Regions from separate parts of the Nocardioides conyzicola genome, predicted to be linked through region 3. Evidence: riboswitches for the same ligand, from Rfam matches in the RefSeq annotation. Region 3 holds a riboswitch; each other region holds the start of a gene.
What was found. A riboswitch is a leader RNA that binds a small molecule or an ion and turns the genes downstream of it on or off. The one in region 3 is predicted to bind cyclic di-AMP.

Region 1 (3,198 bases), on a different contig from region 3:
CGGCGAATCCCTCCAGCAGCCACAGCGGGGTGCGGCTGTCCCAGGCCCCGGCGGCCACGTGGGTGGCCTCGTGGCTCATCACCACCTGGGCACCGGTGTGTCGCAGGCTGCCGAAGACCTCGGGGTTGGCGAAGACGTGGACGGGTGCGTCCGGCGCCGTCGAGCCGTCCGCGGACGTCGTCACCGCGGCGATCTGGTCGTAGTCGCCCGGGTCCGCTCCCAGGGCCTGCTCGAGCGCCCTGGCCGAGGCCGGCACCTCGACGACCAGGCCGCGACGCCAGCCGGGCAGCACCTTGCGGACGACCGGCACGGCGGCCCGCGCCCGGGCGGCGTAGCGGTCGGCGTCCGCCGCGCTGCCCGCGACGAGCACCAGCGTGGACGACGTACGGCGGACCTCGACCGGGCCGGACAGCCAGACCGGCGACACCCGGTCGTCGCCGCCGAAGCCGGTCAGCGCGACCCGGTCGCCGTCGTCGACCAGCTGCGCCGAGATCTCGGCACGGGCCGAGACGGTGTCGAACCCGCGGAACCGCCAGGTCGCGTCGACCGCCGCGCTCCACGCGCCGTCCGAGGACGGGGCGCCGTCGTCGTCGACGTAGCGCAGCGAGAAGTCGACGACGTGGAGCGCCTGCGCGTTGGCCACCAGGGCGGCGAGCCGGTCGCCCGCGTCCGCGTCGTCGCCGGGCGCGAGCTCGCGGGCCGCGTCCCGGTCACCGTCGCGGACGGCGGTCTCGAGCTCGGCCAGGGTGGTGACGGCGAGCGTCGGCTCGACGCTCGCCCGCGCGGCGTGCGGCGCCGGCGCGACGTAGGTGTCGTCCCGGGTCAGCGACCAGGCCAGCAGGCCCGACGCGACCAGCAGGCACAGCGAAAGGCCGGCCACCCACCATCGGGGGCGACCGGCCTTCGCGCGCTGGTCGAGGCTGCTCACCTCGGCATTCTGACGGGTGACTCCTAGCCGGGTCGCACGGCGCCGACGTACGGCATCGCGTGCAGGCTGGTGACCTTGACGCCGGCGCTCGGGTTCTCGGCGTTCACGATCATGCCGTTGCCGATGTACATCCCGACGTGGCTGATCGGGCTGTAGTAGAAGACCAGGTCGCCCGGCTGCAGGTCGGCCTCGGCGATGTGCGGGCCGGTGCCGTACTGGGCGCTCGACGAGTGCGGGAGGCCGACGCCGGCCTGGGCCCACGCCATCATGGTCAGGCCCGAGCAGTCGAAGGCGTTGGGGCCGGCGGCGCCGTAGACGTAGGCCTTGCCGACCTGGGCCATCGCGTACTGGACGGCGGCGGCGGCGCGACCGGACGCGGGGACGTCGGACGGGACCCGGACGACGCCGCGCGAGAGCATCTCCTCGCGCTCCTTGTCCTTCAGGTCGCCGAGGACGGCCTTGGCCTCCGCCAGCTTCTTGTCGACGATCGCCTTCTCGTCGGCGAGCTTCTTCTCGGTCGCGGCGACCTCGGCGGCACGCTTCTGCGTGGCCGTCTGCCGGATCCCGAGCTCGTCGGCGGCGGTGGCGTACTTGTCGAACAGCTGCGACTGGAGGTCGTTGAAGGCCGACATCGTCGAGAGCTGTGCGAGGAAGGACTGCGGGTCGTCGGAGACGACGACCTGGCCGACGGTCGAGAGGGCCTCGCCCTCGTACTGGCGGATGATCGAGTCCTGGACCTGGCCGCGGACCTCGTCGAACGCGGCGTCCTGCCGGTCCTGGTCGGCCTGCAGCGAGTCCAGGTCGCCCTGGAGCTGACGCAGCTCGAGCTTGGCGTCGTTGTAGCGCTCCTGCGCCTGCTCGGCCTGGTGGTAGAGGTGGTCGACCCGCTTCTGGACGGTGTCGATGTCCGGGTCGGCCTGAGCGGGGCTGGACGGCATGAAGCCGACAGCGGCGATCATGGCGCAACCCGAGAGCATGGTGATGAGGCGCTTCCGGCTCTTCTGCACGAGCAGGAGTTCTCCCTTGTACGTCGTACGCCTACCGGGTGAGCTGACGGATTCGGGCACGACATTTGCCCTACCCCGCTCGGGTGCCGGCACGTGTGCCGCCGCCTTCGCGGGGATTCACCCCTGGCAGCGGGCTGGCCCGCCACCGATGGTTCCCCGGCTCCAGGCTCCCCGACAGGTCGGCGAGCCCGAACTCAGCGCGGTGGCCGCGCCGATCCGTGTGATCAGCGTCGTCGGCCACCTGAAGGGCCGAGGCTAGTCGGAGTCGGTCGAACCGACCAAACTTTCAACAGCCGGCGCGCCGTCTTTTTACGGTGAGTTTGTGCACGCCCCGTCCGAATCCAGACGCGCGACGTCACACACGTCACACCCGTCACAGCAGCACCAGAACCGGTCAGGCCGACTCCATGTGCGGCGGGTCGACCGAGCGGACCAGCCGCAGGGGCGGCACCAGGCCGCTCTCGGCCAGGACGTCGAGCGCGCGCTGCTCGTCGTCGTCGAAGGTGAGCTCGGGCGGTGGGCCGAGCAGCACGGTGACCACACAGTCGTGGCAGTGCAGCCCGCGCACCTCGCAGGTGTCGCAGTCGATTCTCGTGGTCATGCCTGGAACGGTGACAGGGACCACCGACAACGGCTCCGGCCGCGTGTCGCGCTCAGCGGGAGAGCAGGGCGAGGAGGGCGTCGGGGTCGACGACCCGGGCGCCGTCGCGGGCCACGTCGTCGGCGACCGCCCGGTCGGCGGTGACGACGAGGACGACCCGGCCGGTGGGTTCCACGGCGACCAGGTCGCGGATCACGTCGTCGGCGATCACGCCGCGCGGGCTGTAGAGCACGCGGACACCTCGCGGTGCCACCACCGGCGGCCGGTGGTCGGTCTCGGCGGCGTCGAAGACGACCGTCGTCTCCGCGCCGGTCCGGGCGACCAGCGCGGCCAGCCCGGCCGCGAGCCGGTTGCGCTGGGCCTCCAGCGACGAGCTCGGCCAGGCACGCTTGCTGACGTTGTAGCCGTCGACGACCAGGCGGGCGCGAGGCATCGCAAGGTACTGCTCCAGCAGCGCCGTGCTCGCGCCGCCCAGGGCACCGGCCGAGCTCGGGGTCCGCATGCCCGCCTCCGCGACGTCCGCCGCGACCCGGTCGGCGGGCACGCCGTCGACGGTCGGCAGCGCCAGCTCGCGGCGCAGACCGGTGGCCGCGTCGATCACGGTCTCGAGGAGCAGGCGGGCGCGCACCGACGCCTCGTCACGCTCCGTCCGCGCGTCGCGA
Region 2 (3,198 bases), 120 kb from region 3:
GCCAGCGCGATGCTGGTGGGGGCGCCGGAGAAGGCGACGATCGCGAGGATGACGAGCGCTCCGACGAGCACCAGGACCGTCACCACGACCGTGAACGCGACCGACGATGCGGCGCTGACGCGGCGGGTTCCGGGCATGGGCGGCAGCCTATCGGGGCTCGCCGGGCAGGCCGGAAACGCGGCGTACAGTGGCCGTGTGAGCGAGAACGAGACCGGCACCGAGCCCAAGATCGAGTCGCACGACCCGGCCGTCCCGGCGGCGTACGCCGCTTTCATGCGCGAGGGCTGGGGCGAGCGGGAGCTCGACCTCCCCGTCGCCCCGGTCGCCGGTCCGGCCGCCCGGCGACGGGCCCGGCTCGCCGAGGCGTTCCCGGGCGAGCGGCTGGTGCTGCCGGCCGGCGGCTTCAAGGTCCGCGCCTACGACACCGACTACCGCTTCCGTCCCGACACCGCCCACACCTACTTCTCCGGCAACCAGACGAGCGACGCCGTCCTGGTCATCGACGACGGCGAGGCCGTCCTCTACGCACGGCCGCGCTCGTCGCGTGACACCGACGAGTTCTTCCGCGACCGGCAGTACGGCGAGCTCTGGGCCGGCCGCCGCCCGTCGCTGAAGGAGATGTCGGACTCGCTCGGCCTGGAGGTCCGCCACCTCGACGACCTCCCGTCCGCCGACGGTGACCGCAAGACCCGCGACCTCACCACCGACCCCGAGCTCGCGCGCGTCGCGTCCGAGCTCCGGCTGATCAAGGACCCGTGGGAGGTCGCGCAGCTGCAGGAGGCGTGCGACATCACCACGCTCGGCTTCGAGGACGTGGTCCGCGAGTGGGACCGCGCGCTGGAGTACGGCGAGCGCTGGGTCGAGGGCACCTTCTTCCGCCGGGCCCGCGCGATGGGCAACGACATCGGCTACGACTCGATCGTCGGCGGCGGCAAGCACGCCACCACGCTGCACTGGATCGACAACACCGGTCCGATCACCCCGGGCGAGCTCGTGCTGCTCGACATGGGCGTCGAGAACACCTCGCTCTACACCGCCGACGTCACCCGCACGCTGCCCGTCGACGGCACCTTCACCGCGCTGCAGCGTGAGCTCTACGACCTCGTGTACGCCGCCCAGCAGGCCGGCATCGAGGCGCTCAAGCCGGGCGAGATCTTCCGGGCGGGCCACAACGCGGCGATGGAGGTGCTCGCCCACGGGCTCGAGGACCTCAAGCTGCTGCCCGTCTCCGCCGAGGAGGCCCTCGACCCGGAGAGCCGCGTCTACGCGCGCTGGACCCTGCACGGCACCAGCCACATGCTCGGCATGGACGTGCACGACTGCGGCCAGGCCGCACCCGAGTCGTACGCCGAGGGCACGCTGGCCGAGGGCATGGTGCTCACGGTCGAGCCCGGCCTGTACTTCCAGGAGGACGACCTCCTGGTGCCGGAGGAGCTGCGCGGCATCGGCATCCGGATCGAGGACGACCTCCTCGTCACGGCCGACGGGTCGACCAACCTCTCGGCCGCGCTGCCCCGCACCTCCACCGAGGTGGAGGAGTGGATGGCCCGCCTGCGCGGTTGAGCGCAGGCGGACCGACCTCGCTCAGGCGCAGCTGGGCCAGGCGCCCCAGCCCTGGCCGTTCTTGATCCGCTCGGCGACGCGGATCTGCTCCCGCTTGGTCGCGCCGTGCGGGTAGCGGGCGAACTTCCGGCCGCCGTACGCGTTCCAGGTGCTCTTGCTGATCTGCAGGCCGCCGAAGTAGCCGTTGCCGGTGTTGATGTGCCAGCGGCCGCCGGACTCGCAGTGGGCGATCCGGTCCCACTTCCGCATGGGCGCCGCGTGGGCGGGACCGTCCATCGCGACGACCGGGACGAGGGTGGCCGCCGTCAGGGCAGCCGTGGACACGAGAGTGCGCATGCGCATGGTTTCTCCTCGACGCCTGCGGAGTTAGCTGTCGGGTTCGGGCGGAGACTGCCCGGCCGCACGTGGCGGCTGCACCCCGAGGGACGTCGTACGACGACCCGGAGACCTGGGTCCCCCGTCCCCGTCCTCGGTGTTCGTGTCACTCGCGACCGGACGGGGCTCGGCGTGGCCTGCGGGTGGCCCCGGGGTGCCGGGACCCGACGACCGTAGGCGGCGACGCGGCTCGACTCAAGCTCGCTCAGTCGGCTCTCAGACCGGGCTGGGACCCTGAGGCGTGACCGATCACTCTCTCTCGCCGCGTGCCCACGCTCTGCTGACCCGCATCGAGGCGTGGTCGGACGCCGGTCCCGTCCGGGCCGTTGTGGTGAAGGTCATGGTGACGGTGGGCGGTCCGCTGGTCATCGCCGCCGGCGTCGCGATGCTGGTGCTGCCCGGTCCCGGGCTCGTCGTGATCGCGCTCGGCTTCGCCCTGCTCGCGCTCGAGTACGACTGGGCGCGGCACGCGCTCGGCCTCCTGGGCCGCGGGCTCTCCCGGGTCCGCGCCGTGGTCTTCCCCCGCGACGGATCCCGCGCGCGCCGACTGGTCGGCCTCGTCGCCACCGCGGGCTTCATCGTCGCCACGACCGTGCTGACCTCGGCGGTCACCGCCCTGGTCGGGACGCAGGCCATCGCCTGAGTCGCGAGCTCAGGGCACCGTGATCAGCGGTCCCGGGTACGGCGTCGACCTGGCCATCGTGAGCGCCCGCTTCAGCACGAAGGGGTCCGCCTGGTTGTAGAGCCAGGGGCGCCCGAACCACACGAACCCGTCGACGTACCTCCTCGCCAGCGCCCGGTCGTCGGACGACAGCAGCCACTTCGGATCGGCCGTGCGGACGGTCGGCGGGATGCCGAGCGTGACGCAGCGGGTCTGGACCTGGGTCTTGCAGACCCGGGCGTTGTCCTTGAGGTCCTTCTTGGTCGCGGGGACCATGTCCTCCCACATCGTCGGACGGCCGCTCTTGGCGGTGTCGATGATGAAGTGCTTGACGCCGTACCCGTCACGCTGGAGGGCGGCCGCGATCCTCGCCCCGTGCTCGATGTTGTCGGCCGGCCCCGTGTAGTGGGTCGAGTCGAGCGCGAAGCCGCGGGCGTACTCGATGCCGGTCCGCTCGAGGATCTGGGCACAGCGCTCGGGGTCGGCGCCGGCGCCGTTCTCGCACCAGTCCGCGGCCCCGGCATCGATGTAGACGCTGGTGCGGGACAGCGCCGACAGCTTCTGCGTGGCCCACGTCAGCAGCTTCGACTTCGCCCCCT
Region 3 (3,198 bases):
GTACCACGGACTTCGCGGACATGGCAGCAGCGGAGCGCTGGAACGCCGCGTCGACGGCCGGCCCCGTCTCGCCGCCGATCGCCCACTTGACCGTGCCGGAGGCCTGGGAGAGGTAGGTGCTCACCGTCTCCAGGATGTCCCGGCAGCGGCTCCACTCGATGGCGGCGTTGTTGACGACAGCGGGGTCGGTGCCGAGGACCGCCTTGTTGAGGCGCTCGACCTGGGGTCCCTTCACCATCAGTGGTTCCCCCCGCCGTGACCGTGGAAGTTGTCGGAGTTCAGGTGCGAGCCGGCGGCGGCGAGCTCGGCCTTGCGGCTCGGCGTCAGGTCGGCGGCGGCCTGCAGGTCCTGCTCGGTGAGGTTCTTGGAGAACTGGCTGAGGTTCTCGGCGTAGACCTGGAGGCCGACCACCATGTCGTTGAGGGCGTCGACCACGTGCTGATGAGCGACACCGGTGTGGTGGTCGAGCAGGGCGCCCGGCTCGGATCCGCCGAAGACACCGGACACGTTCGGGGGCTGCCCCTTCTGGATGTGGCTTGCATGCTCTTCCAGAATGTCTCGGCACGAGTTCACCAGGGCTTCTGGCAGCCCCAGCATCGTCAGCACGTCCAGCGGTCCCATGGTCATGACCTTCCCCCGATGAAGAGTCCCTACGCTCCGTCGAGCGCTCGTACGAGGACCTCCCCGCGAACGACGCCGGCAAAACCTCTGGAGCGGCACCAACTCCGGAGACGTTTCGCGGCCCTCGGGCGCGGTTAAGGTTCAGCCGTACGTTCTCGGACCTCAGGAGGCCTTCGTGTCCCGCTTGGCCACCGCTGCCGCGCTCGCCGGTCTCGTGCTCGCCCTCACCGGGTGCAACGGCTCCGATCCCGAGGCGGACCCGACCACGAGCCCGTCCTCGTCGGCCGCCTCCCCCTCCGACAGCGGGTCCACCGACCCGTCGGAGAGCAGCTCCCCGACGGTCCCAGCGGCGACCGGGCCCCTGCTCAAGATGCCCAACGCCACGATGAACGCGCCGAAGGGCTACAAGAAGCTGGCCGGCTTCGCCGACTTCACGACCGAGGCCAACCCGAGCGACGGCACGTTCGGCGCGGTCCGCCTGAGCTCACTGGAGTACGCCGGGCCGACACTTCCCCTCGACCTGCAGGTGAAGGCGGTGCTGAAGGTCGCGACCTCCAAGATGACGCGCCAGGACAACATCGAGATCGATGGGGTCGAGCTCTGGCACCTCCGCGGCTCCACCGGCTACAGCAGCGTGGACGAGTACGGCGTCCGCAACGACGGCTACGAGACGAGCATCGACTTCGAGTTCCAGAAGGGCACCCCGGCGTCCACGCGCGACAAGGTCATCGCCGAGAGCCTGGCGTCCTTCACCTGGCGCTGACCCCCCCGGCCGCTCAGCGGCCGCGCAGGGTGCCCGGGAACCACGAGCTCGTCCACACCCGGTCGGTGCGCACCCGCGTGCCGGAGTACGGCGCGTGCAGCACCAGCCGGCGACCGTGGCTCCAGCCCGCGAAGACGCCCACGTGGTAGACGCCGCCGCCGTCGGTGAAGAACATCAGGTCGCCGCGCTTCATGGCGGCGCGCGAGATGTGGCGGGCGAAGTGGGCCTGCGCCGAGGACGTCCGCGGGATGTGGGAGAAGCCGGCCCGGCGGAAGCTGAAGTAGGTCAGGCCGGAGCAGTCGAAGCGGTTCGGCCCGGCGGCGCCGTACGCGTAGGGGTCGCCCTTCTGGGCGATCGCGGTCCGCAGGCCGCGCTCCACGCGGGACAGGGCCGGCTTGTGGTGCCGGGCCTTCGCGGAGGTCCTCGTGGTGGCGTGCGCGGCTGCCGTCGCGGCGTGGGCGTCGGAGACGGGCGCCGAGGTGAGCAGGCCGATGGCGAGGGCGCCGCTGAGGGCGACCCGGGCGCCCGTGCGGCCGCAGACGCGGGCAAGGGTGGGCAGGGCAAGAGACATAACGTGGTTTCCTTCCCACGCCTGCGAGGTGAGCTGTCGGGTTCGGGCAGGAAGGTGCCCGGCCGCCAGAAGGCGGCTTCACCCCAAGCGGCCGAGGCCGCAGAAGTGGTTCCCCCGTCCCTACCCGTGCTGGATGTTCTGTCGTCGATCGGTCCGAGTGTCCGACCTGGCGGACCGGTTCCGTGAGCGGGTAGGGCTCGGCGTACTCGGGAACCGGTGGGTGCTGGTGCAATCGTCAACGACACTAGCCAGCGAAAGTCATGTAGCCCAATCCACAATCCCCCGGGAGCGTGGCGCAGCCCACATCTCCCGCGTGGAACCGGGCCCGGATTGGACGCAGGTCACACCCGATCAGTCCAGCATCCGGCCGTCCTCGAGGCGGATGACGCGGTGCGCGACCTCCCACACCCGCTGGTCGTGGGTGGCCACGAGGACCGCCGAACCGGCCCGCGCGGCGTCCGCCAGGGTCCCGATCACCTGGTTGACGTGGTCGTCGTCCTGGTGGCCCGTGGGCTCGTCCAGCACCGCCAGCCGCGGCGCCAGGATCAGCGCCCGCGCGATCGCGACGCGCTGCTGCTCGCCCAGCGAGGTCTCGAGGACGCTGCGCCGGGCGAAGGCCGTCAGGTCGAGCGCCGCCGTGAGCCGCGCGAACGCCTCCCCCGGGTCGACCCCCGCCCGGTGCGCCGGCAGCGCGATGTTGTCCTCGACCGTGAGGCCGGCGAGCAGCCCGTGCTGCTGCGGCACCACGGCCACCAGCGACCAGTCGGCCGTCGCGGCGGTCGGCCTGCCGTCGAGGGTCGCCGAGCCGCGGTCGGGGCTCTCGATCCCGGCCGCGAGGTGGCACAGCGTGGACTTGCCCGACCCCGACGGACCGGCCAGCGCGACCAGCTCACCGGGCTCGACCCGCAGGGAGATGTCATGCAGCACCTCGACGCGGCGGTCGCCCACGCCGTACCCGTGGCCGATCCCGACCAGCTCGAGCGCGGTCACGACTCCCCCTCCGGAGCACGCAGGCGTACGCCGTCGGCGCCGATCTCGACGATGACCCGACGTGACGGGAAGAGGTCGAGCACTGCCGGAGGCAGCTGCAGGCGGCCGGTGGCGTCGATGACGCCCGTGGTGTCGCGGCGGGTGGTCTCGCTCGAGAGCACGCCGTGGCGCAGGCGGAGCAGGCGGTCGGCGCGGTGCATGATCCGCTCGTCGTGGCTGCTGATGACGACTGCCGCCCCGGCGGTCGCCGCGG

Region 1: another riboswitch for cyclic di-AMP. It lies ahead of ABEA34_RS23900 (C40 family peptidase); the one in region 3 lies ahead of ABEA34_RS05625 (C40 family peptidase).
Region 2: another riboswitch for cyclic di-AMP. It lies ahead of ABEA34_RS04990 (transglycosylase family protein); the one in region 3 lies ahead of ABEA34_RS05625 (C40 family peptidase).

What each region holds. Positions count from the first base shown of each region.
Region 1 covers NZ_BAABKM010000005.1:460,896-464,093, forward strand. The annotation lists gene ABEA34_RS23895 (hypothetical protein) at 1-928, opposite strand, end outside; gene ABEA34_RS23900 (C40 family peptidase) at 952-1,887, opposite strand; cyclic di-AMP (ydaO/yuaA leader) riboswitch at 1,949-2,130, opposite strand; gene ABEA34_RS23905 (hypothetical protein) at 2,330-2,536, opposite strand; gene ABEA34_RS23910 (NYN domain-containing protein) at 2,589-3,198, opposite strand, start outside.
Region 2 covers NZ_BAABKM010000002.1:418,724-421,921, forward strand. The annotation lists gene ABEA34_RS04980 (PrsW family intramembrane metalloprotease) at 1-137, opposite strand, end outside; gene ABEA34_RS04985 (aminopeptidase P family protein) at 196-1,563, shown strand; gene ABEA34_RS04990 (transglycosylase family protein) at 1,585-1,905, opposite strand; cyclic di-AMP (ydaO/yuaA leader) riboswitch at 1,904-2,048, opposite strand; gene ABEA34_RS04995 (PGPGW domain-containing protein) at 2,180-2,581, shown strand; gene ABEA34_RS05000 (glycoside hydrolase family 6 protein) at 2,591-3,198, opposite strand, start outside.
Region 3 covers NZ_BAABKM010000002.1:533,857-537,054, forward strand. The annotation lists gene ABEA34_RS05610 (hypothetical protein) at 1-238, opposite strand, end outside; gene ABEA34_RS05615 (hypothetical protein) at 238-507, opposite strand; gene ABEA34_RS05620 (hypothetical protein) at 797-1,384, shown strand; gene ABEA34_RS05625 (C40 family peptidase) at 1,398-1,955, opposite strand; cyclic di-AMP (ydaO/yuaA leader) riboswitch at 1,959-2,101, opposite strand; gene ABEA34_RS05630 (ABC transporter ATP-binding protein) at 2,307-2,945, opposite strand; gene ABEA34_RS05635 (ABC transporter ATP-binding protein) at 2,942-3,198, opposite strand, start outside.